2 regions of the Massilibacterium senegalense genome follow, and region 2 is predicted to be linked to the other one. Evidence: a T-box and tRNA genes for the amino acid it is inferred to sense, from the RefSeq annotation. Region 2 holds a T-box; the other holds one or more tRNA genes.
The links. A T-box is a leader RNA that pairs with one kind of tRNA and senses whether it is charged. The one in region 2 lies ahead of BN1372_RS09700 (valine--tRNA ligase), so its partner is inferred to be a tRNA-Val.
Positions count from the first base shown of each region.

Region 1: it has a tRNA-Val gene. The T-box ahead of BN1372_RS09700 (valine--tRNA ligase) is inferred to sense a tRNA for this amino acid. The anticodon was not compared.

Region 1 is NZ_LN831785.1:298,576-308,722, forward strand. It holds rRNA gene BN1372_RS02180 (16S ribosomal RNA) at 1-967, opposite strand, end outside; tRNA gene BN1372_RS02185 (tRNA-Ile) at 1,074-1,150, opposite strand; tRNA gene BN1372_RS02190 (tRNA-Gly) at 1,152-1,225, opposite strand; tRNA gene BN1372_RS02195 (tRNA-Pro) at 1,247-1,323, opposite strand; tRNA gene BN1372_RS02200 (tRNA-Arg) at 1,330-1,406, opposite strand; tRNA gene BN1372_RS02205 (tRNA-Leu) at 1,486-1,571, opposite strand; tRNA gene BN1372_RS02210 (tRNA-Lys) at 1,585-1,660, opposite strand; tRNA gene BN1372_RS02215 (tRNA-Gln) at 1,665-1,739, opposite strand; tRNA gene BN1372_RS02220 (tRNA-Asp) at 1,749-1,824, opposite strand; tRNA gene BN1372_RS02225 (tRNA-Val) at 1,864-1,939, opposite strand; tRNA gene BN1372_RS02230 (tRNA-Glu) at 2,131-2,205, opposite strand; tRNA gene BN1372_RS02235 (tRNA-Ser) at 2,213-2,303, opposite strand; tRNA gene BN1372_RS02240 (tRNA-Asn) at 2,305-2,379, opposite strand; gene BN1372_RS02245 (SprT family protein) at 2,488-2,946, opposite strand; gene BN1372_RS02250 (Tex family protein) at 2,997-5,144, opposite strand; gene BN1372_RS02255 (SpoIIE family protein phosphatase) at 5,233-5,847, opposite strand; gene sigB (RNA polymerase sigma factor SigB) at 5,847-6,635, opposite strand; gene rsbW (anti-sigma B factor RsbW) at 6,601-7,083, opposite strand; gene BN1372_RS02270 (STAS domain-containing protein) at 7,080-7,406, opposite strand; gene BN1372_RS02275 (PP2C family protein-serine/threonine phosphatase) at 7,463-8,473, opposite strand; gene BN1372_RS02280 (anti-sigma regulatory factor) at 8,491-8,892, opposite strand; gene BN1372_RS02285 (STAS domain-containing protein) at 8,896-9,252, opposite strand; gene BN1372_RS02290 (STAS domain-containing protein) at 9,264-10,091, opposite strand.
Region 2 is NZ_LN831786.1:1,255,615-1,274,844, reverse strand. It holds gene hemL (glutamate-1-semialdehyde 2,1-aminomutase) at 1-949, shown strand, start outside; gene BN1372_RS09775 (LysM peptidoglycan-binding domain-containing protein) at 1,092-2,063, shown strand; gene BN1372_RS09770 (hypothetical protein) at 2,072-2,674, shown strand; gene BN1372_RS09765 (TetR/AcrR family transcriptional regulator) at 2,780-3,418, shown strand; gene BN1372_RS09760 (acyl-CoA dehydrogenase) at 3,488-4,630, shown strand; gene BN1372_RS09755 (AMP-binding protein) at 4,669-6,321, shown strand; gene BN1372_RS09750 (acetyl-CoA carboxylase biotin carboxylase subunit) at 6,369-7,718, shown strand; gene BN1372_RS09745 (acetyl-CoA carboxylase biotin carboxyl carrier protein subunit) at 7,730-7,942, shown strand; gene BN1372_RS09740 (hydroxymethylglutaryl-CoA lyase) at 7,959-8,861, shown strand; gene BN1372_RS09735 (enoyl-CoA hydratase) at 8,876-9,652, shown strand; gene BN1372_RS09730 (acyl-CoA carboxylase subunit beta) at 9,712-11,205, shown strand; gene BN1372_RS09725 (CoA transferase subunit A) at 11,222-11,920, shown strand; gene BN1372_RS09720 (3-oxoacid CoA-transferase subunit B) at 11,920-12,573, shown strand; gene BN1372_RS09715 (hypothetical protein) at 12,890-13,084, opposite strand; gene BN1372_RS09710 (ABC transporter permease) at 13,231-14,469, shown strand; gene BN1372_RS09705 (ABC transporter ATP-binding protein) at 14,469-15,146, shown strand; T-box leader at 15,175-15,399, shown strand; gene BN1372_RS09700 (valine--tRNA ligase) at 15,450-18,089, shown strand; gene BN1372_RS09695 (bifunctional folylpolyglutamate synthase/dihydrofolate synthase) at 18,179-19,230, shown strand, end outside.

The DNA.
Region 1 (10,147 bases), on a different contig from region 2:
TTAAACCACATGCTCCACCGCTTGTGCGGGCCCCCGTCAATTCCTTTGAGTTTCAGTCTTGCGACCGTACTCCCCAGGCGGAGTGCTTAGTGCGTTAGCGACAGCACCGAGGGTTGGACCCCCCGACACCTAGCACTCATCGTTTACAGCGTGGACTACCAGGGTATCTAATCCTGTTCGCTCCCCACGCTTTCGCGCCTCAGCGTCAGTTGCAGACCAGAGAGTCGCCTTCGCCACTGGTGTTCCTCCATATCTCTACGCATTTCACCGCTACACATGGAATTCCACTCTCCTCTTCTGCACTCAAGCTTTCCAGTTTCCAATGACCCTCCACGGTTGAGCCGTGGGCTTTCACATCAGACTTAAGAAGCCGCCTGCGCGCGCTTTACGCCCAATAATTCCGGATAACGCTTGCCACCTACGTATTACCGCGGCTGCTGGCACGTAGTTAGCCGTGGCTTTCTGGTTAGGTACCGTCAAGGTACCGCCCTATTTGAACGATACTTGTTCTTCCCTAACAACAGAGTTTTACGATCCGAAGACCTTCATCACTCACGCGGCGTTGCTCCGTCAGACTTTCGTCCATTGCGGAAGATTCCCTACTGCTGCCTCCCGTAGGAGTTTGGGCCGTGTCTCAGTCCCAATGTGGCCGATCACCCTCTCAGGTCGGCTACGCATCGTTGCCTTGGTAGGCTGTTACCCTACCAACTAGCTAATGCGCCGCGGGCCCATCCTTAAGTGATAGCCGAAGCCATCTTTTATCATTAGACCATGCGGTCTAATCAGTTATCCGGTATTAGCACCGATTTCTCGATGTTATCCCAGTCTTAAGGGCAGGTTGCCCACGTGTTACTCACCCGTCCGCCGCTAACCTCAAAGGAGCAAGCTCCTCGTCGGTTCGCTCGACTTGCATGTATTAGGCACGCCGCCAGCGTTCATCCTGAGCCAGGATCAAACTCTCAAATAAAAGTTTTACGTTGACTCTTTAGAATTGACTAGAGATGCATTTTATACAAATTGTATATCGTACATTCTATTGCTTGACGTTTCGTTTAGTTTTCAAAGGACATTCATGGTGGGCCTAAGTGGACTCGAACCACCGACCTCACGCTTATCAGGCGTGCGCTCTAACCAGCTGAGCTATAGGCCCATGGAGCGGGTGATGGGAATCGAACCCACGACATCAGCTTGGAAGGCTGAGGTTTTACCATTAAACTACACCCGCGTTATACTATGATATTCTGACTGGTCGGGAAGACAGGATTCGAACCTGCGACCCCATGGTCCCAAACCATGTGCTCTACCAAGCTGAGCTACTTCCCGTTTATATGGCGCGCCCTGGAAGATTCGAACTCCCGACCTTTTGATCCGTAGTCAAACGCTCTATCCAGCTGAGCTAAGGGCGCATTTAAGCGACTTATACATAGTAACATGATTCATTATTTTAAGTCAAGAGATTTTAAAAAGTTTTTTAAAAAGTTTTTTTGGTGCGGCCGAGAGGACTTGAACCTCCACGGGGTCGCCCCCACTAGGCCCTCAACCTAGCGCGTCTGCCATTCCGCCACGACCGCACATACACAAAGATGGTGAGCCATGGAGGATTCGAACCTCCGACCCTCTGATTAAAAGTCAGATGCTCTACCGACTGAGCTAATGGCTCAAAATGGTTGGGCTAGCTGGATTCGAACCAACGCATGACGGAGTCAAAGTCCGTTGCCTTACCGCTTGGCTATAGCCCAATAGTAAAATGGCGGTCCCGACGGGAATCGAACCCGCGATCTCCTGCGTGACAGGCAGGCATGTTAACCGCTACACCACGGGACCTTTTTTCGAAATAAAAAGACGCTACATGCGTCATATGAATGGTGGAGGATGACGGGTTCGAACCGCCGACCCTCTGCTTGTAAGGCAGATGCTCTCCCAGCTGAGCTAATCCTCCACAAATTGTTCAATTAGAACGATGAATGTAAAAAGTATAATCACCTATTGGTAGTTTTGGTTAAAATGTTGGTAATTTGAATTATAATGGTGACCCGTATGGGATTCCGACGTACATTTATGTACTAGTCCAGCGCCGATAGGCTACTGGGGAACCCTGGTGAGAATCCACCGATTTACTTAAGTTTGAAATGGTGACCCGTACGGGATTCGAACCCGTGTTACCGCCGTGAAAGGGCGGTGTCTTAACCGCTTGACCAACGGGCCAATATAATGGCGGAGAAAGAGGGATTTGAACCCTCGCGCCGGTTACCCGACCTACTCCCTTAGCAGGGGAGCCCCTTCAGCCTCTTGGGTATTTCTCCATGGCTCCACAGGTAGGATTCGAACCTACGACCGATCGGTTAACAGCCGATAGCTCTACCACTGAGCTACTGTGGAATATCTGTAAGACAATATATATTGTAAACAAGTAAAACCCATTTTGTCAACTACTTTTTTTATATCTCGTAGCGACTTCTATAATTTATCACATTCTTAAAATGCGTGTCAATCTTTTTTTAATAAAAATATCTTCCCTCGACATTTCCCGCAAACATACTTATCTGTATTTATCTTTCGTTTCCTATGATAAACTTGGCTGCAATTCATACATTGGTATATATGGATTGTTGTGTTTTTTTTATTTTTTTGTGGTAACGACTTGCAGTACCTTGGTGCATTTACTTGTTTTGATAATTGTTTAAAATCTCGGTCACAGTGTCTGTAACCTTTTCCTTCTATATGCAAATGATAATGACATAACTCATGTTTAATAATAGTAATAATTTCTGTCTCCCCGAAAAATTGATAAAACTTCGGATTCACTTCAATATGATGCGTTCTTAATAAGTATCGCCCACCAGTCGTCCTTAAACGAAAATTAAAATATGCTTGATGAATAAACGGACGAGAAAAAAACTGTAAAGAAATTGTTTCTGTTAATCGTTGTAATTCATCATTTGTCATTTCTTAATCTCCTTTTTATCACTTAAAAAAAGAAGTACAATGCAAACGCATCATACTTCCCCCATTTTAACACGAACAGGAACCATCGACAAAGAAACACGTTGTCTCGACACATCAATACTTTCTACCCATACCCGCACAATATCCCCAACATGCACAATTTCAGATGGATGTCGTACATATCGTTCACTCATTTTAGATAGATGTACAAGTCCATCATTTTTTAAGCCAATATCTACAAATGCACCGAAGTCAACAACGTTACGAACTGTTCCTTCTAATTCCATTCCTGCTGTTAAGTCTTCTAATTGTAAGATATCGGTTCGCAATAGCGGTTTCGCTACTTCGTCACGAGGATCTCGTTCTGGTTGTACTAATGCATCTAAAATGTCCTTTAAGGTTAAAGAACCAATAACTTCTGATTCCACTAATTCATCAAAAGATGTTTTATTTACCGCTTCTTTTAATTCATCCATCCCTAACTTGTCTGTATCTAAATGAATTTTTCCCAATATTTGTTGTGCGATATGATACGATTCAGGGTGAATCGCCGTACGGTCTAACGGTTCAACCCCATCCGTAATGCGCAAAAATCCGATACATTGTTCGTACGTTTTAGCGCCTAAACGCGGAATTTTCTTCAATTGCTTACGATTCATAAATTTACCGTTTTCTTCTCGATATTTTACGATGTTTTGCGCCACCGTTTTTGTTAATCCCGAAACATATTGTAACAAAGCAACCGAAGCGGTATTAACATTTACTCCTACTTGATTCACTACTGTTTCCACAACAAAAGATAACGACTCACCTAATCGTTTTTGTGAAACATCATGTTGGTATTGTCCGATTCCTACTGATTTAGGGTCAATTTTCACTAACTCAGCTAATGGATCTTGCAAACGTCTCGCGATAGAAATAGCACTCCGTTCTTCTACTTGCAAGTCAGGAAACTCTTCCCTTGCCACGTCAGAGGCAGAATAAACACTAGCACCCGCCTCATTCACAATGCAATAATAAATCTCTTTTTTTTGTTCTTTTAACACGTCACTCACAAATTGTTCCGTTTCCCTTGAAGCTGTTCCATTCCCGATAGCAATCATTTCAATTGGAAACTCTTTTAATAACGATAAAAAGCTCTGTGCTGCTTCTTGCTTTTTATTTACTGGAGGATGCGGATAAATAACTGTTTTCTTCAAAAATTTACCCGTTTCATCTACAACGGCTAATTTACAACCTGTACGAAAGGCAGGGTCTACTCCTAATACCATCTTCCCTTTTAAAGGAGGTTGTAGAAGCAAATGTTTTAAATTCATCGCAAAAATGACGATTGCTTGTTCTTCTGCTTCTTCCGTTAATTGCTTTCGCAATTCTCGCTCAATCGATGGAGCGATTAAACGCTTATAGCCATCTTCAATAGCTTCTTTCACTAAAGGAACAGAAGAACCGGTATGATATTGTATCACCTTTCGTTCTATTTTAGCGATTACTTCTTTTTCTGGTAAGACAAGTGAAACTTTGAGTATTTTTTCTTTTTCGCCTCGATTAATCGCTAATGTGCGATGCGAAACCATTTTTTGAATTGGCTCTTCAAAGTCATAATATAATTCGTATACTTTTTTCTCATCTAACGTCTCATCTTTTACCGTTGATTTCAATTTTCCTTTTTTTTGTGTTTCAAATCGAATAAGATTACGAATAGCGGGATCATCTGAAACGAATTCTGCGATAATATCTTTCGCGCCTTGCAACGCATCTTCTATCGTATGCACTTCTTTTTCTTTATTTACATAAGATGCAGCAAGCGTATCAATAGGTTCTTTTGAAAATGTTAATAATGATTGCGCTAACGGTTCTAACCCTTTTTCTTTCGCTTCTGTTGCTTTTGTTCGTCGTTTCTGACGATATGGACGATATATATCTTCTAATTCTTGAAGTTTACTTGCTTTTTCTATTTTTCGTTTCAAGTCTTCGGTTAATTTCCCTTGTTCTGCAATTAACCGAATAACTTCTTGTTTACGCTCCTCAAGACTGTTGATATATTCCCACTTTTCTACAATATCTCGAATCGCTACCTCATCTAAATTACCTGTCCATTCTTTACGATACCTAGCAATAAACGGAACGGTGTTTCCTTCTTCGATTAAACCGATTACCGCCTTCATTTGTTTTAGTGTGTACGGTAATTCTTTTTTCATTTGTTTCAGATAACGTTCCTCCAAAAAAACCACCTCATCTTCTTTTCATACGTCACAAAAAAACCTCCGAATGAGCAAACGGAGGCTATTAATAAAATTTCCCAATCAACAATGTAACATCATCTTTTCGATTTACTTTTTGTTCCGTTAAACGATAAAAATAATCCAGCATATTGACAGAATATGATTTAATCATACCGACCGCTTCTTTCGTAAACCAAGAAGGCTGAACCCCGTCTGAATATAGAAGGAAGACGACATTACTTATCAGTTGAAATGTTTGCAATTTAAATTTTTGCATTCGCCCTGATAAATAACCTGGTACGGGAATAGGTCGAATGAGAGAGCCATCCGGTAAAACAAATACTAAACGAATATTACCAATACTAGAGTATTCGACTTTTTTCGTTTTGTAAAAGTACTTAAACACCGTTACGACCGCGCCGCGTTGATCACGCACCGCTTCGTTACACCTTTCCATCATCTTTAAAAGGGGTGCTGTATGATATGTACGAATTGTCTGAATGACGGTGTTTGCAGCTTCTTTTGCACTTTTTCCACTACCGAGCCCATCTACCATCACACATAAACAATAGTCTTCTTCTTCTAATAAAAGATATTCGTCACCAGACTCTGTATTCCCTGCCTTTGGTTTTTGAAATCCTTTAGCTGTCATATATGAAGATACGAACTCTTTAATCATTACAAACACTCCGTTGGTTCCGCCTGAATCGCCTCTCGTAATTTCTTAAGGGCTCTACGTTGCAAGCGAGAAACGTGCATTTGTGAAATTCCTAATTTTTCGCCTGTTTCCTTTTGGCTTAAATTTTGAAAGTACGTACAATTTAATATTTCACGTTCACGTTCTGACAATACTCGGAATGCTTTTCCTAATAACATTTGACGATTTACCGTTTCGAATCCATCTTCTTCTCGGCCTACTAAGTCTAGAAGGGTAACAGTACTTCCTTCTTGATCGGCTTCTAACGTACTGTCTACCGATAACGCTTGATAGCTTTTTCCCATTTCCATCGTTTCTAAAATTTCTTCTTCTGTCACTTCTAAGTACACGGCTAGTTCTGTTACTGTAGGTGACCGTTGAAGTTTTGTCGTTAATTCTTCTACCGCTCGTTTAATTCGTGGCCCGAGTTCTTTAATTCGTCGCGGAACATGTACACTCCACGTTTTATCTCGAATGTAACGTTTAATTTCACCGACGATTGTTGGAACCGCAAATGATTCAAAACTTCTTCCAAAAGAAGGATCATATCGACTAAAAGAAGCAAGTAGTCCTATCATTCCAACTTGAACTAAATCATCATGGATTCCTTTACCTTTAGAGAATCGTCTAGCAAGTGATTGGACTAAATCTTGGTATTCATACACCAATTGTTCTTTTATTTCATCGTTCGCTTTATCTTGCTGATATAGTTCAATTAATTGATATACTTCCTCTTTACTTAGACGATGATGTTGAGATTCGATCGACATATGGTTCCACCTCGTCTTTTTGAAGGAACTTTGTCATAATAACATTTACTCCAGAGTCCCCACTGATTTTCACTTCATCCATCAGCGTTTCAATTAAAAACAGCCCTAACCCTCCTTCGTTCATGTTTTCAAGTGGAGTATCCCGAACAGGGCCTCTTTTTTCTTTAATTTTATTTAAATCAAAATTTTTCCCATTATCCGATACCATAATTTCTAAACGGTCTGGATAAATTCCATATGTAATTTTTACTTCGCCGTCTTCCGCTTCCTCATATGCATGATGAACGGCGTTCGTACAGGCCTCAGAAACAGCAATTTTTATATCTTCAATCACATCATATGTATACCCCATTCGATGAGCAATCCCTGACGCCGTCAAACGAACAACACCTACATATTCTACTTTTGAAGGTATTTTCATTTCAATACACTCTAACGGAGCGTTCATTTTTCACAGCTCCCTTCTTCCATTTTCATCACTTCATCCAATCCGGTAATCGTAAATAAACGTTTTACTCGATCAGTTGCAGCAGTTAAAACCATTGTTGATTGATTTTTTTTACACGATTTTAATGCACCAATGAACACACCTAGTCCAGTAGAATCCATATAGTTAACATCTTTTAAATCAATAATAATATGTTGATTTTCTTTTTCCGTCAATGGAATTAATTCTTCCCGAAGTTGACTTGCTGTATATGCATCAATTTCACCGCTGAGATGAACAATAGCTTCTTCTTTTTTCTCTTCTGTTTCAATTTGCAGATTCATTGCACTTCCTCCTTAAGAACACATTTTCATTTTTATTTACCCTTACTTTATTATATTTAAACAACCCTACGTAGAATAATTAATGTAAAATCATCTTTCAATTCAAAGTTTTGCATCTTTTCCAATTCATAGAAAACCTTATCCGCTATTTCTTGTGCAGGTAAACCAATATATTTTTCAATTAATTGGATGACCATATCCCTCTCAATAAATTGATCGCCCCTTCTACATTCTGTCACTCCATCGGATAACAAAATAATCATGTCCCCTATTTCTACAGCTGTTTCATATTCACGATATTTTGTTTCGCGCGATACCCCTAACACTAACCCTTTTGCAAAAAAGTCAGCAAATCGCTTCTCTTTCGCATGATAATAAAACCCAGGTTCGTGTCCCGCCCCCGCATAGTAAAAGCGATGTACGCGAGGATCATAAAGCCCGTAAATCATCGTAATAAACATGCTAGGGTCGACGTTTTGTTCTACCACACGATTTAAGCTTGCCAAAATTTCACTCGGCTGCATCCGTTGTTCTGGAATACTATCCATAGCGTATTTAATCATCGACATACATAAGGCAGCAGGAATTCCTTTTCCTATAATATCAGCAACCGCTACACTCACACAGCCATTTTCATCTGTTACAAAGTGATAGTAATCCCCACTCATCTGTTTTGCTGGTACACTTTTAACCCCTATATCTAATACATCCATTTGTGGGATGTCTGTTTTTAGTAACATTTTTTGCATCTTGGAAGCTACTTCAATTTCTGATTCTAATTGTAGTTGTCGATGACGTAAACTTTGATGTTCTCTATAGGCAAATCCGTATCCAATCATCACTTCTAATAAAAAATCAAACGAATCTTGAATTTCTTTTGGTAATTCAGGGTATAGTTCTTTAAGAACTTGAACATGTAAATTTACTACTTCTTCTGGGGAAACCATTTGCTCAATGATTTTCCAGCTAAATTGTTGGGCGTTATATAGTGCCTGCTCATCTTTTTGCCTTATATATTCCAGTAATAACTGTTTGTATTTATTTACTACTAAATCGCACTTTTTCACGCCATACCTCCTTTCACTTAACGAAGCCATTTCACTGCAGTAATCAATGTACCAAATTGTTCATTGGAATCAATCTCAAATTCATCCATCAAACGTTTCACACCAGGAAGCCCTGCCCCTAAACCACCAGAGGATGAAAAACCATTTTGCATGACACTTCGGATATCTTGAATACCAGGGCCTTTGTCTTTTGACGTAATTTTTACCCCCATTTTTGATTCCTTAGATACAACTTCAATATGGATTTCTCCTTCATAAGCATATAAATAAATATTGCGTGCTAATTCGCTAATGGCGGTTGTAATACGCGCTTGATCGACAGAACCAAATCCTAACTTTTTTGCGGTATCTCTCCCTAATTGTCTTGCCGCTACAATATCCCATTCATTTTTAACGACCACATAGGATTGTTGGCTCATCACTTACCCCTCCATCTGTTGGCGCAGTTTTTCTATACCTTGTTCTAAATCCAATGCTGTTTCAATACCGTCCATTGTAATTCCTAAATCAATTAGCGTAATTGCAACTGCAGGTTGAATTCCTGTCAACACTACTTTAGCCCCCATTAAACTTGCCATTTTTACAATATCCCCTAAAATCTTCGCGATAAATGAGTCAATAATGTCAACTGAAGTTAAATCAATCACAACACCTTCGACACCTGTTTCATATATTTTTTGTAATAAATCTTCTTGAAATTGTAAAGTCGTTTGATCGTCTAATTCTACTTGAATGGAAACAAGTAAATACCCATATAACTTTAAAATCGGAATTCTCATCATAGCTCCCCCTATTCTACTTCTATGATTTTTTTCTTTTGTAATGTGAGTGCTAGTTGAATTCCTTTTTCTAACGTTCCTTTTGTTTGCACTTCACTTAAATCAATACCTAAATTCGTAATGGTTTGTGCGATTTCTGGTCGAATCCCAACTAAGATACACTTTGCACCTACCAATCGTATTGCTTGTGACACATGAATAATATGATGCGCAACCATAGTATCAATAACCGGTACACCTGTGACATCAATCAATACTACTTCCGAACGATACGCCATCACACCTTCAAGCAAATTTTCCATCATTAATCGGGCTCGTTCTTCATCAATCGTACCAATTAACGGCATCACACTAATTTTATCAAAAACAGGAATTACAGGAGCAGACAATTCCTTCAACGCTAACTGTTGTCTCGAAACTTGAGACTCCCATGAACCTGTATATTCAGTTACTAAATTAACGATAATTGGGTTAATCCATTTTTCAATCTCTAGCAACAATGTTTTAACATTGATCTCTTTTTCTTCCTGTTTTTTTTCTTCTTGTAATAATTCAAATAAAACGTGTCGAAATAATTGTAATCCGCGAATAAAATAACTAAGTGGCCATCCTAAATGAATGTATTGATTGGCCATTCTTTGAATATGTTTATTGAGTTCTTCTTCATTACGATATGTATAATCTAAAATAATTCGAATAAATTCTATATTTGTCTTTTCATACAAATCAACCGTTTCAATCGGTATATCTATGTCCTTTTCGTTTTTCATACACGTTAACCAATATTCGACAATTTCGTCATATTTCCTGTTTACAAATGCTAAATTTTCTCTCTCCACATTGAAACCCCCATTATTCTGTCAATCATCCACTTTATTCACATAAAATAGCCGTA
Region 2 (19,230 bases):
TAACTCAGGTACAGAAGCAACGATGAGTGCTTTACGGCTTGCACGTGGTTATACGGGTCGTAATAAAATTATGAAATTCGAAGGAAGTTACCACGGACATGGTGATTCTTTATTAATTAAAGCTGGTTCTGGAGTCGCAACACTTGGTTTACCAGACAGCCCTGGTGTACCTGAATCGATTGCAAAAAATACCGTTACGGCTGCTTATAATGACTTAGATGCAGTGCGTCAAGCGTTTGAACAATATGGTGATGACATTGCGTGTATTATCGTAGAACCTGTAGCAGGAAATATGGGACTTGTGCCACCACTATCTGGTTTCTTACAAGGCTTGCGTGATATTACAAATGAATATGGTGCATTATTAATCTTTGATGAAGTAATGACAGGTTTCCGCGTTGATTACGGATGTGCACAAGGCCTTTTTGGTGTGACTCCTGATTTAACAACATTAGGAAAAGTTATTGGTGGTGGTCTTCCTGTAGGTGCTTTTGGAGGAAAACGTGAAATTATGGAACAAATTGCTCCAAGCGGTCCGATTTATCAAGCGGGTACTCTTTCAGGAAATCCACTAGCAATGACAGCTGGATATGAAACGCTTGTTCAATTAACACCAGCAGCGTACGAAGAAATTAATCGAAAAGCAGATAAACTTCAAGCAGGACTCATTAAAGCAGCAGAAAAATATGACATTCCACATTGCGTGAATCGTGTTGGCTCTATGTTTGGCTTTTTCTTTACAAATGAAAAAGTAATCAATTACGAAACAGCCAAAACAAGTGATCTTGAAATGTTTGCGGAATATTATAAATTGATGGCAGATCAAGGAATTTTCTTACCACCGTCACAATTTGAAGGATTATTTTTATCTACTGCACATACAGATGAAGATATCGAAAAAACGATTCAAGCTGCAGAACGTGCATTTGAGCAAATTCAAGCACAATAATGAAAAGCGAGTACTTTATGTACTCGTTTTTTTTGTTCATCTAATTCCGTTGTTGACCAAGCCCATCTTCGCTTTTTTTGTTTCATATTTTTTTTTCTGGGTCATAGAATGTATTGTACATATCGTAAAGGAGGAATGTGGTGTGAAGCATGAGGAAGGGTTGCTTCGTTTTTCAATTTCAGAGTTTGTAAATATTAGTCAAGCTCAGGTTAAACAAATGATTTCTTTATCATTGGAACCGAATATTTCTGTGGAGCCATTAAATGATCTTGTTACCATGAAGGGGGCTTTAATTCTTCAAGGAGAATATGAGTCAGGTGAGGATGACTTAGCGGGAAACGTTCGAAAATTAGAACATTCTTTTCCTATCGATATTACGATTCCAAAATCACGAGTAACGAGTCTAGATACAATTCAATTAATGATTGAAAGTTTTGATTATGATTTTGAAGAACAAGAGCGTCTTATTATTCAAGCAGATTTGCTTGTTAGTGGTATTACGAATGAAAGTGCGTTTGTGCTAGAAGAAAGAGAAAAAGAAACGTTAGAAGAACCACTAGTAAGAATGGAAGCAGGACATAAGCAAGCAGAACGAGTAGAAGATGAAGCAGTAGAAACTTCTACTGTAGATACAACGTTACTTGGGGAAGAACAAATGGGCGAAATGACGATTGAAAAACAAGAAGAAAAAGAAGTTAGACCACTTGTTCAAATTGAAGCAACAAGAGAAGAAAACGATAGACCACTTGTTCAAGTTGAATCAACAAGAGAAGAAAAGCATCCAGTTGTAGTAGAAGAAATTCAAGTAGTACAAGAAATTCAAAAGGAAGAAACGGAAGAAGCTAGGAACGAAGAATCTAAAGAACAAGACGCACATGTTCATGAAGGTGAATTTGAACAGGAATTTTTACTATCAGAATTATTTGCTACAGACGAAGAAGATCACTTTTCTCAAGTAAAGATTTATATTGTACAACGGGATGAAACGTTGCATACAGTTGCAAGTCGATATGAAATGCCAGTAGATGAGCTCGTTCGTTTTAATGATTTGAAAACGACAGATGTAGAAGCAGGTATGTTAGTATATGTCCCTAAAGTCACGAAAAAAGCATAGGTGATCAGATGAGACGTTTTATCGAATTAGCCAATTTTCATCAACAGACGGTGAAAGAAGAAACATCTGTTTCGCTAGAGCCTTTTATTCATACAATAAAAGAAAAAATTCAAAAACAATTTACGTATCTCGAATCACGAATAAAAAAAGCAGAATTAGAAATTTACATTTCCCCATTTGAATTTGTTTTGTTAGAAGATCTTAATAGATTATTACAATCAGTCGAAACGATGAAGCGTTTCGTTTTTCATTTAGAAAAAGAGTGGGAAGAAAAGAAAACTCTTCGCTTCGTTCTTTATTTGGAAAATTATGTATATGTTTCACCGGTAGAGGAACTGTGGAAATTTATTCGTCGTTTTCATTCTAATACGATTGATCAAATGGTCATTCAGTATGATGAACATTTTTCACTCGTTAAACTAGAACGATTGCTTTTAAACCTATATTTATCTGATTTGTCACCTTTTCTTACGCTATTACAAACGTATGATAATAAAAAGATAATTAGTGAGTATGAGATGATAAAACAATGGAAAATAGAAAAAAAACGTTATCAATTGTATCAAAAAATGGTCAAACACTTTTCTGTACCAGTGCATAAAAAGGAATAAACTCGGGTATAGAACATATAATTCTCGAAATCTAAAAAAAATTCAAAAAATACTTCAAAGTTTTCAGAAAATATAGTATTGTATTTAATAAAGGATGAGAAAAAAATGGAAAAGAGTTTGAAAGATAGAATCATTGATACTGCAATTGATCTTTTTGAAAAAAATGGCTATCATGGAGTAACGGTTGATCGCATTGTCGCGGAATCAAATACATCCAAAGGTGGCTTTTATCACAACTTTAAGTCAAAGGACGAGCTCCTTTATGACATCCACGATCTTTTTATTTCATACGTGTTACAAAAAGCAAACGAAGCGTACGAAAACTACACAACACCTACAGAAAGACTTTGTGCTATTATTCAATCATTTACAAAAGTCTTTGATATGTACAAACCTCACATTACAGTTTTTTACCAGGAAAATACGTACTTAAAAGAAGAATATGAGCAAAAAATTAATGAAAAGCGTGATTTATACAAACAAATTATTTTTAAAGTCATCGAAGAAGGCATCGAATCAGGCGTTTTTCGGAAAGAGTTACCGCGTGAAATTATAGGGATGTCGATTATTGGCATGGTGAACTGGACGTACAAGTGGTTTAATACGAGTGGACCGATGACAATTGACGAAATTGCTGCTGTTTTCATTGATCTAATATTACATTCTCTCCTCACAGAAGAAGCAAAATATGATCCAGTCGTTCAACCCTATTTATTAGTGAATAAGCCGGTTTCTTTTTCATAAATAGAGACCGGTTTATATATAAAACGACACAAACCGACTAGTCGGTTTTGGAGAGGGAGGAAGAAAAAGATGAATTTTGAATTTACACAAGAACAAAAAATGGTGAAAGACATGGCGCGAGATTTTGCCGAAAAAGAAGTTCGTCCAATTGCTGATGAAGTGGATAGGACAAGCCGATTTCCAAAAGAAGTATTCAGAAAAATGGGGGAGCTAGGATTACTAGGTATACCGTTTCCAGAAGAGTATGGTGGAGCTGGTGGCGACACGATTTCTTATGCATTAGCAGTAGAAGAAATAGGAAAGGCGTGCGGTGGGACAGGCTTAAGTTATGCGGCAACCATTTCTTTAGGTGCTAGCCCTATTTATTATTTTGGAACGCAAGAACAAAAAGAAAAATGGCTCGTTCCGATGGCAATGGGGGAAACATTAGGAAGTTTTGGATTAACAGAACCAAATGCCGGAAGCGATGCAGGTGGCACTCGAACAAAAGCCGTCGTGGATGGAGAGGAATATGTCATTAATGGTGAAAAATGTTGGATTACGAATGCAGAGTATGCAAGACAAATTATCGTAACAGCGGTAACTGGAAAAGATGAGAAAGGACGTAATAAAATTTCTGCTATTATCGTGCCAACGGATACTCCAGGAGTTACGATTAACAGCAATTATGAAAAAATGGGTGTACGAGGTTCTAATACGTGTGAAATTATTTTGGATAATGTGCGTGTACCACGAGAAAATCTTTTAGGAGATCCGGAAAAAGGATTTAGTCAATTTTTATATACACTAGATGGTGGTCGTATTTCGATTGCTGCATTATCGGTTGGAATTGCTCAAGCTGCATATGAAAAGGCGTTACAATATGCAAAAGAACGTGTCCAATTTGGAAAATCGATTTCAAAATTCCAAGCTATTCAATTTAAACTGGCTGACATGGCAACAGAAATCGAATTAGCTCGTACTTTAGTGCATAAAGCAGCGTGGTTAAAAGATCAAAATAAACCATTTGGAAAAGAAGCGGCAATGGCGAAATTATTTGCTTCCGAAACAGGATTCCGTACGTGTAATCAAGCTATTCAAATCCACGGTGGGTATGGATATATGCGTGAATATGAAGTGGAACGACATTTGCGTGATATCAAATTAATGGAAATTGGTGAAGGGACTTCTGAGATTCAACGACTAGTTATTTCCCGTCGAATTGGTTGTTAACGTTTTTTGGATAGACGATTACGGGAGGGAAAAAATTAATGTCCAATTTATTAGATGTAACGGTCGGAAAGTTATTAGAAGAGCAGGCAAAAAAGTATCCGAATCATGAAGCGGTTGTGTACGATGACCGTGGATTACGGATGACGTATAAAGAGTTTGATGATCATTGTCGGAAAGTGGCGCGAGGATTAATGGCCTTAGGAATTGAAAAAGGAGAACATTTAGCAGCATGGTCTACGAATACGCCGGAATGGTTATCCTTACAGTTTGCTACTGGGAAAATGGGAGCTGTGTTAGTAACGGTAAATACTAATTACCGAGCAGCAGAATTAGAATATTTGTTAAAACAATCTGACTCGAAAACGTTAATTTTAATGGAGCAATATCGGGATGTGTCATATGTTGATACCATTTATCAAATTTGCCCAGAATTACGAACATCTAAACCAGGACAGTTAAAAAGTAAACGATTACCTCATCTAAAAAACGTTATTTTTATGGGAGAAAAAAGATACCCAGGTATGTTTCAATGGAATGATATTATCGAAGCATCCAAAACTGTAACAGAAGGACAATTAGAAGAACAATTAAATAGCTTACGTGCGGAAGATGTGATCAATATGCAATATACATCCGGGACGACAGGTTTTCCAAAAGGCGTGATGCTATCGCATCGAAACATTGTGAATAATGGCCATCAAATTGCGCAATGTATGGAATTAACGTACAAAGATCGATTATGTATTCCCGTTCCGTTTTTCCATTGTTTTGGTTGTGTGTTAGGAGTACTTGCTGCTGTGAGCGTTGGAGCCACTGTTTTACCAGTTCAAGAATTTGACCCGAAAGTTGTGCTTGAAATAGTTCAAAAAGAAAAATGTACGGCTCTTCATGGTGTACCAACGATGTTTATAGCGGAGTTACATCATCCAGATTTTCAAGAGTATGATTTATCTACACTACGTACAGGAATTATGGCAGGTTCGACATGTCCAATTGAAGTAATGAAAGAAGTAATGGAGAAAATGAACATGGAGGAAATTACAATTGCATACGGACAAACGGAATCTGCACCAGTTATTACTCAAACAAGGACAGACGATCCGATTGAACTTCGAGTAGAAACAGTAGGACGACCGCATCCAAATGTAGAAGTAAAAATTGTTAATCCAGTTACGAACGAAGAAGTTCCGCGCGGTGAATCAGGGGAACTTTGTACGCGCGGGTATCATGTTATGAAGGGATATTACAAAAACGAAGAAGCAACAAAAGAAGCAATTGATCAAGATGGTTTTCTCCATACTGGCGATTTAGCTGTGATGGATGAACAAGGATATGTTCGAATTACCGGTCGATTGAAAGATATGATTATTCGCGGAGGAGAAAATATTTATCCACGTGAAATCGAAGAATTTTTATATCGTCATCCGAAAGTGTTAGATGTACAAGTAGTCGGTGTTCCTGATCCGAAATTTGGAGAAGAAGTGATGGCCTGGGTTATTTTAAAGGAAGGCGAAACATGTACAGCGGATGAAATCAAAGATTTTTGTAAAGGACAAATTTCTCGACATAAAATTCCGCGGTATATTCAATTTACGGATGCGTATCCAATGACGGCGTCTGGAAAAATTCAAAAATACAAGTTACGTGAACAATCAGAGCAAATCGTTAAAAATAATCAATTACCAATTTAGGAAGGAATTCCTAAAAAAGATTCGAAAATAGAAAAGGAGAGAAGATTATGTTTCAAAAAATCTTAATTGCCAATCGTGGCGAAATCGCCTTACGTGTTATTCGGACATGCCAAAGGTTAGGAATCAAGACAGTTGCAGTATATTCGGAAGCGGATAAACAGGCGCTCCATGTTAGACAAGCGGATGAGGCATATTGTATTGGGAAACCAAGAGTTCACGAAAGTTATTTAAATATCGATGCTATTATGGATGTCGCAAAACAAGCAAATGCAGAAGCAATCCATCCCGGTTACGGATTGTTATCTGAAAATTCAGAATTTTCTAGAAGGTGCAAAGAAGAAGGACTAGTTTTTATTGGTCCTTCTCCTGAAGTTATTCATGCAATGGGAAATAAAATCGAAGCTAGAAAAACGATGATTGCTGCTGGAGTTCCAGTTGTTCCAGGAATCGAAACATCGTTAAAAGATGAACAAGAAGCAGCAGATGTAGCAGATATTATCGGGTATCCCGTAATGTTAAAAGCTTCTAGCGGTGGTGGCGGGATTGGTATGCAACTCGTTTCATCGAAAGAAGAATTACTCACATCATTTGCAGGTAATCAAAAACGCGCGCAATCTTTCTTCGGTGACGGTGCGATGTATATAGAAAAATATATTGCGAATCCACGTCATATTGAAGTGCAAATTTTAGCTGATTCACATGGAAATACGGTTTATGTTTGGGAAAGAGAGTGCTCGATTCAGCGTCGAAACCAAAAAGTTGTCGAAGAGGCACCATCTTCCTTTTTAGATGAAGAAACGAGACGCAAAATGGGGGAAGTAGCTGTAAAAGCTGCCAAACACATTGGATATGAAAACGCTGGTACGATTGAATTTTTAGTCGATGAACAAAAAAACTTTTATTTTCTTGAAATGAATACACGGTTGCAAGTAGAACATCCCGTAACGGAGGAAATTAGTGGATTAGATTTGGTGGAATGGCAATTAAAAGTTGCGTGCGGGGAGCCATTATCCTTTACACAAGAGGATATGAAAAAAGATGGACATGCTATTGAGGTTCGAATTTATGCAGAAAATCCAAAAACGTTTTATCCGTCTCCGGGTACGATTGAGACGTGTGTGTTGCCGAGAGGAAATGCTATTCGACATGAGGCAGCAATCGAAAATGGAACAGTAGTTAGTCCGTTTTATGATCCGATGATTGCAAAAATGATTGTAAAGGAACCGACACGTGAACAGGCAATTGAAACGTTAACAAAAGCATTGCTTGCATACAAAGTTACCGGAATTCAAACAAACATTCCGATGCTAATCGATGTTGTGAAGCATGAAGCTTTTAAACAAGGCAATACAACCACAAATTTTGTAGAAGAACATTTCAATAAACAATTGAATTAGGAGGAATAAAAATGAGTAAAGTGATGACGAATATGGCAGGTAATGTTTGGAAGGTGTTAGTGAAACCAGGGGATACCGTATCAGCTGGAGATGATGTGGTTATTTTAGAATCAATGAAAATGGAAATCCCTATCCAAGCAGAAACAGACGGAACCGTAAAATCACTGCAAATTAATGAAGGTGATTTTGTAAACGAGGGTGATACTTTAGTGGAATTTGAATAAGGGGGGGGCGGTTGGAATGTTTCCTAGCCATGTGACCATTAAGGAAGTTGGCCCGCGTGATGGATTACAAAATGAACAGACGTTTGTGCCAACCGAGACAAAAATTCAATGGATCGAACAATTAAGTGAAACAGGGCTTTCGTATATAGAAGTGACTTCTTTCGTTCATCCAAAATGGATTCCACAATTAAAAGACGCAGAAGAAGTATTAAAAAATATTGAAAAAAACAAAGATGTGACGTATGCAGCACTTATTCCCAATCGTCATGGATTAGAACGCGCTATTCAAGTGGGATTAGACGAAGCAAGTGTGTTTATGTCTGCTACGAATGCACATAACAAAAAAAATATTAATAAATCCACAGACGAAGCTATCGTTGCGTTAAAACAAGTCATTGCAGAAGCAAAACAGGCGAATATTCCCGTTCGGGGATATTTGTCTACCGTTTTTGGTTGTCCTTATGAAGGGAAGGTATCGGTGGAAAAGGTGAAAAAAATTAGTTACACCTTGCTTGAAGCTGGTATTTATGAATTGTCACTAGGAGACACAATCGGGGTAGCTAATCCTAAACAAGTGGAATACGTGCTACGTGAGTTATTGAAAGAAATTCCAAAAGATAAGCTAGCCCTTCATTTTCATAATACACGTGGTTTTGCCATTGCTAATATTTATGCGAGTTTACAACTTGGAATGGCAACCTTTGATAGTGCTTTGGGTGGACTCGGTGGTTGCCCTTATGCGAAAGGAGCATCTGGTAATGTCGCAACAGATGATGTCGTTCATTTTATGCATGAACTTGGAGTGGAAACGGGCATAAAGGAAGAGGCTCTTTTTCAAGCGACACGATTTATTGAACCACATATCGATCATCCATTAACGAGCCATTCTCTTAAAGTAAACCGTGAACAATGTGTATAGACGAGGTGAGGAATATGAAGACAGTAATGTACGAAGTGAAAAATCATATTGCGACGATTACATTAAATAGAAAAGAAGCTGCTAATGCAATGAGTTTACAACTGCTTACAGAGCTCCATGATACGTTATATAAAGTAAAATACGACCCGAATGTCCGAGTGGTCATTTTAACTGGAAGTGGGGATGCGGTATTTTGTGCTGGTGCTGATTTAAAAGAACGAGCATCGATGCCACCAAAAGAAGCGAAAAAAACCGTTTCTTTTATTGGGACAACGATTAATGAAGTAGAAAGTTTGCCACAACCTGTTATTGCTGCAATAAATGGTGCAGCATTCGGTGGAGGGCTCGAATTAGCACTTGCGTGTTGTATTCGTGTTTTAAATGAGCAGGCAAAGGTCGGGCTAACAGAAGCATCGCTAGGAATTATTCCAGGAGCTGGAGGAACCCAACGGTTAGCAAGATTAATCGGACGTGGGCGTGCTAAAGAACTCATTTATACCGCACGTCGTGTATCTGCAACAGATGCGTTGCATTACGGAATAGTAGAACATGTCGTTCCAACAGAAGCAGTGTTACAAAAGGCGACAGAACTTGCAGAAGAAATGGTGAAAAATGCACCACTTTCCTTAATTCAAGCGAAAAAGGCAATCAATGAAGGGTTAGATGTCGATAGTAAAACAGGGTTTGTGATAGAAAAAATGGCATATGATTTATTGCTTGGTTCTAAAGATCGAATCGAAGGATTACAAGCATTTAAAGAAAAAAGAGTACCAAATTATAAAGGAGAGTGACGGAAATGAAAACAGTACATTCGCAAACAGTAACAGAACGACTACATGAAAAAGAAGAAATGCTTAAAAAAGGTGGACAAGCAAAGTATCATGAAAAAAACCGAGAACAAGGAAAGTTATTTGTTCGTGAGCGATTAGAATTATTATTTGATGAAGGATTATCAATAGAAGATGGTTTATATGCAAACTGTCAGGAAGACGGGCTTCCTGCTGATGGTGTTGTAGCGGGAATAGGAAAAATTCATGGACGTACAGTAGCGGTAATGGCTAATGATTCAACTGTCAAAGCAGGATCTTGGGGGAAAAGGACAGTAGAAAAAATTATTCGTATTCAGGAAACAGCAGAAAAATTACAATGCCCCCTTTTATACCTTGTCGATTCTGCTGGTGCACGAATTACCGATCAAATTGAAATGTTCCCTGGTCGTCGCGGTGCAGGACGGATTTTCTATAACCAAGTAAAATTATCTGGGAAAATCCCGCAAATTTGTTTGTTGTTTGGTCCTTCTGCAGCAGGAGGTGCGTATATTCCTGCCTTTTGCGACACTGTTGTCATGGTAGAAGGGAATGCTTCTATGTACTTAGGCTCACCACGTATGGCAGAAATGGTAATCGGAGAAAAAGTAACATTAGAAGAAATGGGTGGTGCGCGCATGCATTGCTCCGTGTCAGGTTGTGGGGATGTATTAGCGAAAACAGAAGAAGAAGCGATTCGTTATGCTCGTAAATATATTGGTTATTTTCCGAATAACTACCGGGAAAAACCAGAAAAAGTAGAAGGACGTGCACCGAAAGCTTTTGAAAAATCAATTAGTGAATTATTACCAGCCAATCAAAATGCCCCATTTGATATGTATCAATTAATTGAGCGAGTGGTCGATGAAGATTCGTTATGTGAAGTTAAAAAGCTATTTGCCCCAGAACTAATTACCACCCTTGCACGAATTGATGGACAAGCAGTTGGAATTATTGCCAATCAACCGCGCATGAAAGGTGGCGTATTGTTCCACGATTCTGCGGACAAAGCAGCGAAGTTTATGACGCTATGCGATGCTTATCATATACCACTTCTATTTTTAGCAGACATTCCAGGGTTTATGATTGGAACAAAAGTAGAAAGAGCGGGGATTATTCGTCACGGTGCGAAAATGATTTCTGCTATGAGTGAAGCGACGGTTCCGAAGATATCGGTTATCGTACGAAAAGCGTATGGCGCTGGTCTGTATGCAATGGCAGGTCCTGCATTTGAACCGGATTGTTGTTTAGCTTTTCCAAATGCACAAATTGCAGTGATGGGACCAGAAGCTGCTGTCAATGCTGTATATGCGAATAAAATTGCAGCACTAGACGAAAAAGACCGTCCAGCTTTTATTGAAGAAAAACGAAATGAATATCGAGAAGATATTGATATTTATCGTCTCGCATCTGAAATGATTGTCGACGATATTATTGCTCCGGATGATTTACGATCAGCTTTAATCAAACGTCTCGACGCATATATGAGTAAATATGTTGTATTTACGGATCGCAAACACGGCGTGTATCCGGTGTAAAGGAAGGGATGCAAAGATGAAGCCAATTTATGAAAAAGTTCAAGACATTATTTCGTTTGTGGCAGATGGAATGACGATTATGGTTGGTGGTTTTGGGCTTTGTGGTATACCTGAAATGACAATTTCGGCATTAGCGGAATCAGGTGTGAAAGACTTAACTGTCATTTCGAACAATTGTGGTGTAGACGATTTTGGACTTGGATTGCTATTAAAAAATAAGCAAATTAAAAAAGTAATTGGCTCCTATGTTGGGGAAAACAAAGAATTTGAACGGCAAGTGCTAAAAGGAGAACTAGAAGTGGAATTAGTCCCCCAAGGAACGTTAGCAGAAAAAATTCGGGCTGGTGGTGCAGGAATTCCAGCATTTTATACACCTGCTGGGGTTGGTACGCCTATCGGTGAGTCAAAAGAAAAACGAATGTTTCATGGAAAAATGTATGTATTAGAAGAAGCGCTAACAGCAGATGTTTCCATTATTCGTGCGCACTTGGCAGATACAATGGGAAATATTACGTACCGGAAAACAGCACGAAATTTTAATCCCATTATGGCGACGGCAGGAAAATATACGATTGCGGAAGTAGAAAAAATAAAAGAAGCGGGACAAATAGATGCAGATATGATTCATACTCCAGGAATTTATATCGATGCCATGACAGTTCAACCACAAGAAAAGCGAATTGAACGGTTAATGATATCGGAGGTGAGTTGTTAATGGATGTTCGTGAAAAAATTGCTCGTCGTGCCGAAAAAGAAATTCATTCTAATAGTTATGTCAATTTAGGAATTGGCATGCCAACCCTCGTTGCCAATTATTTAGACGAGCAAAAACAAGTCGTCTTGCAATCAGAAAATGGCCTTTTAGGCATTGGTCCCTATCCGACAAAAGAAGACGTTGATCCAGATTTAATTAATGCGGGAAAAGAAACGGTAACAGAACAGGTTGGAGCATCCTTTTTTGATAGTGCAACATCATTTGCGATGATACGTGGAGGACATATTGATGTTGCAATATTAGGAGGGATGGAAGTATCAGAATCAGGTGATTTAGCAAATTGGATGATTCCAGGGAAAATGATTAAGGGAATGGGCGGGGCAATGGACCTCGTTCATGGGGCAAAAAAAGTAATTGTCATTATGGAACATGTCAGCAAACAACAACAACCGAAAATCGTCAAAAAATGTTCGTTACCTTTAACTGGTGAACGAGTCGTTCATCGAATAATTACCGATCGCGCAGTAATGGATGTGAAAGAAGATGGACTAGAGCTAGTAGAGGTGGCGAAAGGATATACAGTAGAAGAAATACTCGCTTCTACCGAAGGAAATATCGTTGTCTCCCCTATTATAAAAATGGATGCGTATTAAAAAATGAAACCTTTTCCTACATGCACATCAGGAAAAGGTTTTTTTATGAATAAATAGTTCTAAAAGAGTAGTGGTGAAAAAATACGGCACCATTTTTGGGTAGAAAGGTATAATACATACTTCTTGTTTTTCTTTAAAGTTCAAATAGTGATGGATAACGGAAAAATAGCTAATTAAAATGATAAATAAATGTAAAAAAGAGGAGTATATAGTGGGGATACTCCCTCGGTAAGAGCGGTAAAAAAATGATGAACGAAAGAGATGTCTTTCAACCCTAATTAATGGTAAGTAAGACCCCCACTGCCTAAAGATTTCTTTATTTTTTGATAGATAACGCAATGGCGATTACAATAAATATTATACATAAAATCCAATCGAACATCGAAGGAGAAAATAATAGACGGAGGGCTTGAAAAACGACAAATGCCCAGCAAATCGTGATGGCACCTTGTTGCCATTGGCGGTTTCGATGTTTGACAAACACGCGTTTTCTAAAAAAACGATGACGCATTTTTTTCCTCCTTTGTGACGAAATTGTGACGTCATTTCATACCTACTAAGGTTTAATGGTGAATTTTGATATAATGACGTTGTAGAACTTGTTTTGTTATACTATGTTTAGAGTTGTTTTATGTTGTTATTTTAAAAGTGGGGTGAATGAATGTGCGTACTAAAGGGGGAATTGCTTGGAAAAGTGTCAAGCGAAAACGGTCGCGAGCCATTTTATTAATAATTAGTTCAGCGATTACGGCACTTATTTTATTCGCAAGTTATTTTTTCGTTGTTTCGATGCAAAAAAGTGTAGAAGCGACAAAAGGACGCTTTGGTGCAGATCTTGTACTTGTTCCTAAAGGAATGGGTGCATATGCAGGAGATAATGCGGTCAGTGGAATTGTGACAAAAGCATATGTCAATGAAAAAGAAGTAATGGATGCTTTAAAAGAAATTCCAGAAATTGAACAAGTGGCACCGCAATTATATTTAGAAACAATATCTGCTGTTTGTTGTGGTACGGGTGGTGATTATCCGATTGTTGCCTTTGATCCGAACAATGATTTTATTTTAAAAACGTATCAAATTCGTGATTGGGATTTAGATAAGTACGACGTTATTATTGGGTCAAAAGCAGGTGGTGAAAACTTTATTTATCATTATGATGATAAAAAACAAACGGAATGGGTAGTGTTATTTAATAAAGAATTTTTTATTGAAAACACGCTTTTCCCAACAGGTACCGCGACAGATGAAACGATTTTTATGAGAATGGATACCGCTAGAGAATTAGCAAAAAAAGATGATAACGCATTAGACATTCCAGATGGTGTCGTATCTACTGTGTTTATTGATACACAAGATGGAATGGAAGAGTTTGTCATGCATCAAATTGAAGATAAGTTACCGAATGTAGATATCGTCCAAGGAAAAGGATTAGCACAAGAGTTAGAAAAAAAATTATTTCCTGTTCAATTATTGAGTTACTTAATGATGGGACTCGTTATTGTATTATCTATGATTCAAGTGATGACACTATTCTCTGCAATTATGAGTGAACGTAAAAAAGAAATAGGAATGCTTCGAGCGATGGGTGTGAAAAAGAAAAATGTCTATCGGCTACTTCTGACGGAAGCAGGAATTACATCGGTTATTGGAAGTCTTATCGGTGCTTTTTTAGCAACTGGAATTATGTTTGATAACCGTGGTTTTTGGTTAGCTGCAATGGAACTTCCACTTGTGATCCCAAAATTAAAGTCGGTGGAGGGAGTAACCTTTAGTTTAATGCTCGGTGGTGGAGTAATTCTTGTTACATTAATTATTACATTATTAGGTGCATTCTTCCCTATTCGTGAAACAATTCGCGAAGAACCGTATGAGTCTATTCGAGAGGGGGAAGTGTAATGATTGAAGTAAAGAATGTCGTAAAGGAATATAAAATTGGTCGTGAACGAATCGTGAAAGCGTTAGATGGTATTTCTTTAACGATTGAAAAAGGAAGTTTCGTGTCTATCATGGGGCCATCTGGAAGTGGAAAGTCTACTTTACTAGCGTTAATGGGGCTGTTAGATGTACCGACCAGTGGTGAAATGTATTTTGACGGTGTGGAAACAAGTCCATTAAAGGATAAAGAACGGACAAAAATACGTTTTGAAAAGGCTGGTTTTATTTATCAATTTTCGAGTTTAATGCCGACACTATCAGCATATGAAAATATTCTTCTACCAGTGCTTTTAGAGAAAAAGGCAACAAAAGAAGAGGAAGAATGGGCGATGAGTTTATTAAAAAAGGTTGGGCTTGAAGAACAGAAAGATCATCTCCCGTATCAATTAAGTGGGGGACAGCAACGTCGAGTTGCTTTGGCGCGCTCGCTCATTAATCACCCGAAAATTTTATTTGCGGATGAACCGACTGGTGCCCTTGATGCCAAAACAGCTGCCGATATGATGGCGATTTTCCAAGACCTTCACCAGCAAGGAACGACGATTGTCATGGTAACCCATGATGAAAAAATGGCACAATATGCTGATACCGTAATTTCGATTATTGATGGAAAGATTTATACACATATTGACGAATAAAGGTGGATTCGTTAAACTGTTAGTTGATATAGATGCATTGATGAGGAAGAGTACGTCGTGAAACCTTTCAGAGAGAGAAGTCGTTGGTGAGAGATTTCTTAGGATAAACGATGGAAGGTAGCCTCGGAGCACCCTTTTTGAACATGTCTAAGTAGAAAAGGGCGGGACATCGCCGTTACCGAGTTGAGTGTGTAAGAAACGATTCTTACAAATGAAGGTGGTACCACGGAAGACATCTCCTTTCGTCCTTTTTAGGGCGAAAGGAGTTTTTTTTATGTAGAAGAAGAAAAAGGAGGGCATCTTATGTCTAAAGAAATTTCAATGCCGACAAAATATAATCCACAAGAAACAGAAGCGAAATGGTATGATTTTTGGTTAGAAAAAGAATGTTTTAAAGCAAATCCTGAGAGTGGAAAGGAACCATATACTATTGTTATTCCACCGCCAAACGTTACAGGAAAATTGCATCTTGGTCATGCGTGGGATACGACATTACAAGATATGTTAACACGCGTAAAACGAATGCAAGGATATGACGTGCTATGGTTACCAGGGATGGACCATGCGGGAATTGCAACACAAGCAAAAGTAGAAGGAAAACTTCGCGAAGAAGGGATTAGCCGTTACGATTTAGGTCGTGAAAAATTCCTAGAAAAAGCGTGGGAATGGAAAGAAGAATATGCGACAACGATTCGTCAACAATGGAGTAAGTTAGGACTTGGACTTGATTATTCAAGAGAACGTTTTACGTTAGATGAAGGATTAAGTAAAGCAGTACGTAAAGTATTTGTTGATTTATATGAAAAAGGGCTTATTTATCGCGGGGAATATATTATTAACTGGGATCCGCAAACGAAAACAGCGCTTTCTGATATTGAAGTTATTTACAAAGACGTTCAAGGTCATTTTTATTACATGGCATACCCATTAACAGATGGAAGTGGAACGATTGAAATTGCGACAACACGTCCGGAAACGATGCTTGGGGATACAGCAGTCGCAGTTAACCCGAAAGATGAACGCTATCAACATTTAATTGGTAAAACAGTAACACTTCCAATAGTAGGTCGTGAAATTCCGATTATTGCAGATGAATATGTAGATATGGAATTTGGATCTGGTGTCGTAAAAATTACCCCTGCACATGACCCGAATGACTTTGAAGTAGGAAATCGTCATGATTTACCTCGAATTTTAGTCATGAATGAAGACGGTACGATGAATGAAAACGCAGGAAAATATAACGGTATGGACCGCTTTGAATGTCGAAAACAAATTGTAAAGGACTTACAAGAACAAGGTGTATGCTTTAAAATGGAAGACCATCTTCATTCTGTTGGGCACTCAGAACGTAGTGGAGCTGTTGTAGAGCCTTATTTATCAACTCAATGGTTTGTGAAAATGCAACCATTAGCAGACGCGGCGATTGCATTACAAAATGAAGATGGCAAAGTGAATTTTGTACCAGAACGTTTTGAAAAGACATATTTACATTGGATTGAGAACGTGCGTGATTGGTGTATTTCTCGCCAATTATGGTGGGGGCATCGTATTCCTGCTTGGTATCATAAAGAAACTGGTGAAGTTTATGTAGGAATGGAGGATCCAACAGATAAAGAAAATTGGGTACAAGATGAAGACGTGCTTGATACGTGGTTCTCTTCTGCATTATGGCCTTTTTCAACAATGGGATGGCCAGATGTGGACGCGGAAGACTTTAAACGATACTATCCGACAGACGTGCTAGTAACGGGATATGATATCATCTTTTTCTGGGTTGCACGTATGATTTTCCAAGGAATTGAATTCACTGGCAAACGTCCATTTAAAGATGTATTAATTCATGGATTAGTACGTGACAGTGAAGGACGTAAAATGAGTAAATCACTCGGTAACGGTGTAGACCCAATGGAAGTCATCGAAAAATACGGAGCAGATGCACTGCGTTATTTCTTAGTTACAGGAAGCTCACCAGGAAATGACTTACGTTTTTATTGGGAAAAAGTTGAATCAATTTGGAACTTTGCCAATAAAATCTGGAATGCGTCTCGCTTTGCATTAATGAATATGGATGGAATGACCTACGAAGAATTAGATTTATCAGGAGAAAAATCAGTAGCGGATCGTTGGATTTTAACTCGTTTAAATGAAACAATTGAAGATGTTACACGATTAGTTGAAGTATATGAGTTTGGTGAAGTGGGTCGAGCGTTGTATAATTTTATATGGGACGATTTCTGTGATTGGTATATTGAAATGGCAAAATTACCATTATACGGTGACGATGAAGCTGCGAAGAAAACAACTCGCTCGATTTTAGCGTATGTATTAGATCAAACGATGCGTCTTCTTCATCCATTTATGCCATTCATTACAGAAGAGATTTGGCAACACCTTCCTCATGGAGGTGTATCGATTACACAAACAAGTTGGCCAGAAGTTCGCCAAGATTTACATGATGAAGATAGCGTGAAACAAATGAACTTACTTATAGAAGTGATTCGCGCTGTTCGTAATGTTCGTGCGGAAGTGAATACACCGATGAGTAAAGAAGTAGATATTTTTATGAAACCAGCAAATGAACAAGTAGCACATGTATTAGAAAACAACCGGACATATTTAGATAAATTCTGTCGCCCACGTCAATTAACGATTGACGTTGCATGGAAAGCACCGGAAAAATCGATGGCGAGCGTTGTATCGAATGTGGAACTATTCTTCCCACTTGAAGGATTATTGAACATTGAAGAAGAGATGGAACGGTTAGAAAAAGAACTAGAAAAATTAAATAAAGAAGTGGAGCGAGTACAGAAAAAATTAAGCAATGAAAAATTCGTCAGCAAAGCGCCTGCACACGTAGTAGAAGAAGAACGTGCAAAAGAAAAGGACTACGTCCAACAAAGAGAAACTGTTCGTGCTCGATTAGAGGAGCTACAAGGGTAAAAGTCATTCCCACTTGTCAATTAAATAAAGAGCGATTCCACTAGAATCGCTCTTTTACATACCAAAGATTTTGAAAGGAGATAACAGGAATGAAAACAGTTCAAGAAGTACAAGAATGGCTACAATCATTGCTGAAATTTGGAGTAAAACCAGGTCTAGAACGAATTGAATGGTTGTTAGAACGAACAGGAAGACCAGATCGTCGTTTAAAACTCGTCCACGTTGCAGGGACAAATGGAAAAGGTTCCGTCATTACGTATATGCGTTCTGTCCTAGAAAAAGCAGGATACGAGGTCGGTACCTTTACATCTCCATATATCGATGTGTTTAATGAACGAATTGCAGTAAACAATCGACCAATCGACGATGATTCACTTGTACAAATCGCTAATTTCGTACAACCACTCGTCGAAGAATGTGCAGAAGAAGGACTTGGGAATCCAACAGAATTTGAAGTGCTGACGTTAATAGCATTTATTTATTTTGCGGAAGTGGTGTATCCTGATATCGTTTTAGTAGAAACAGGATTAGGCGGTAGATTAGATTCTACCAATTGCATTATTCCTGTTTTAACGGTGATTACGAATATTGGACATGACCATATGGGCATTTTAGGGAATTCTATCGAAGAGATTACGCGGGAAAAAGCAGGCATTATGAAAAATGGTATCCGTCTTGTAACCGCTGTGAAACAACCGGAAGCAAAACAAATTATTAATACCATTGCAAAAGAAAAGAAAATCAATGTATACGCATTAGGAGAGCAATTTTCGGTTAAAGATGTGAAACAAGGAGCGAAAGAAACAACATTTTCTTATACATCGATGTTCCGTTCTTTCGAAAATATGGCAATCCAAATGAAAGGAACGCATCAAGTAGAAAATGCGACGGTTGCATTAATGGCACTTGATTTACTCAAAGTATACTTTTCTTTATTAATTGATGAAGAACACGTATATGCTGGATTAAAAAATGCGTTTTGGCCAGGACGTTTTGAACAGGTAAAAGAAGATCCAGTTGTTATTTTAGATGGTGCGCATAATGAAGAAGGAATACAAGCGCTAGTTAATACGTTACAAGCACAATACAGCAACAAAAAAATATATACCGTATTTACAGCATTAGCAGATAAAGACATTAA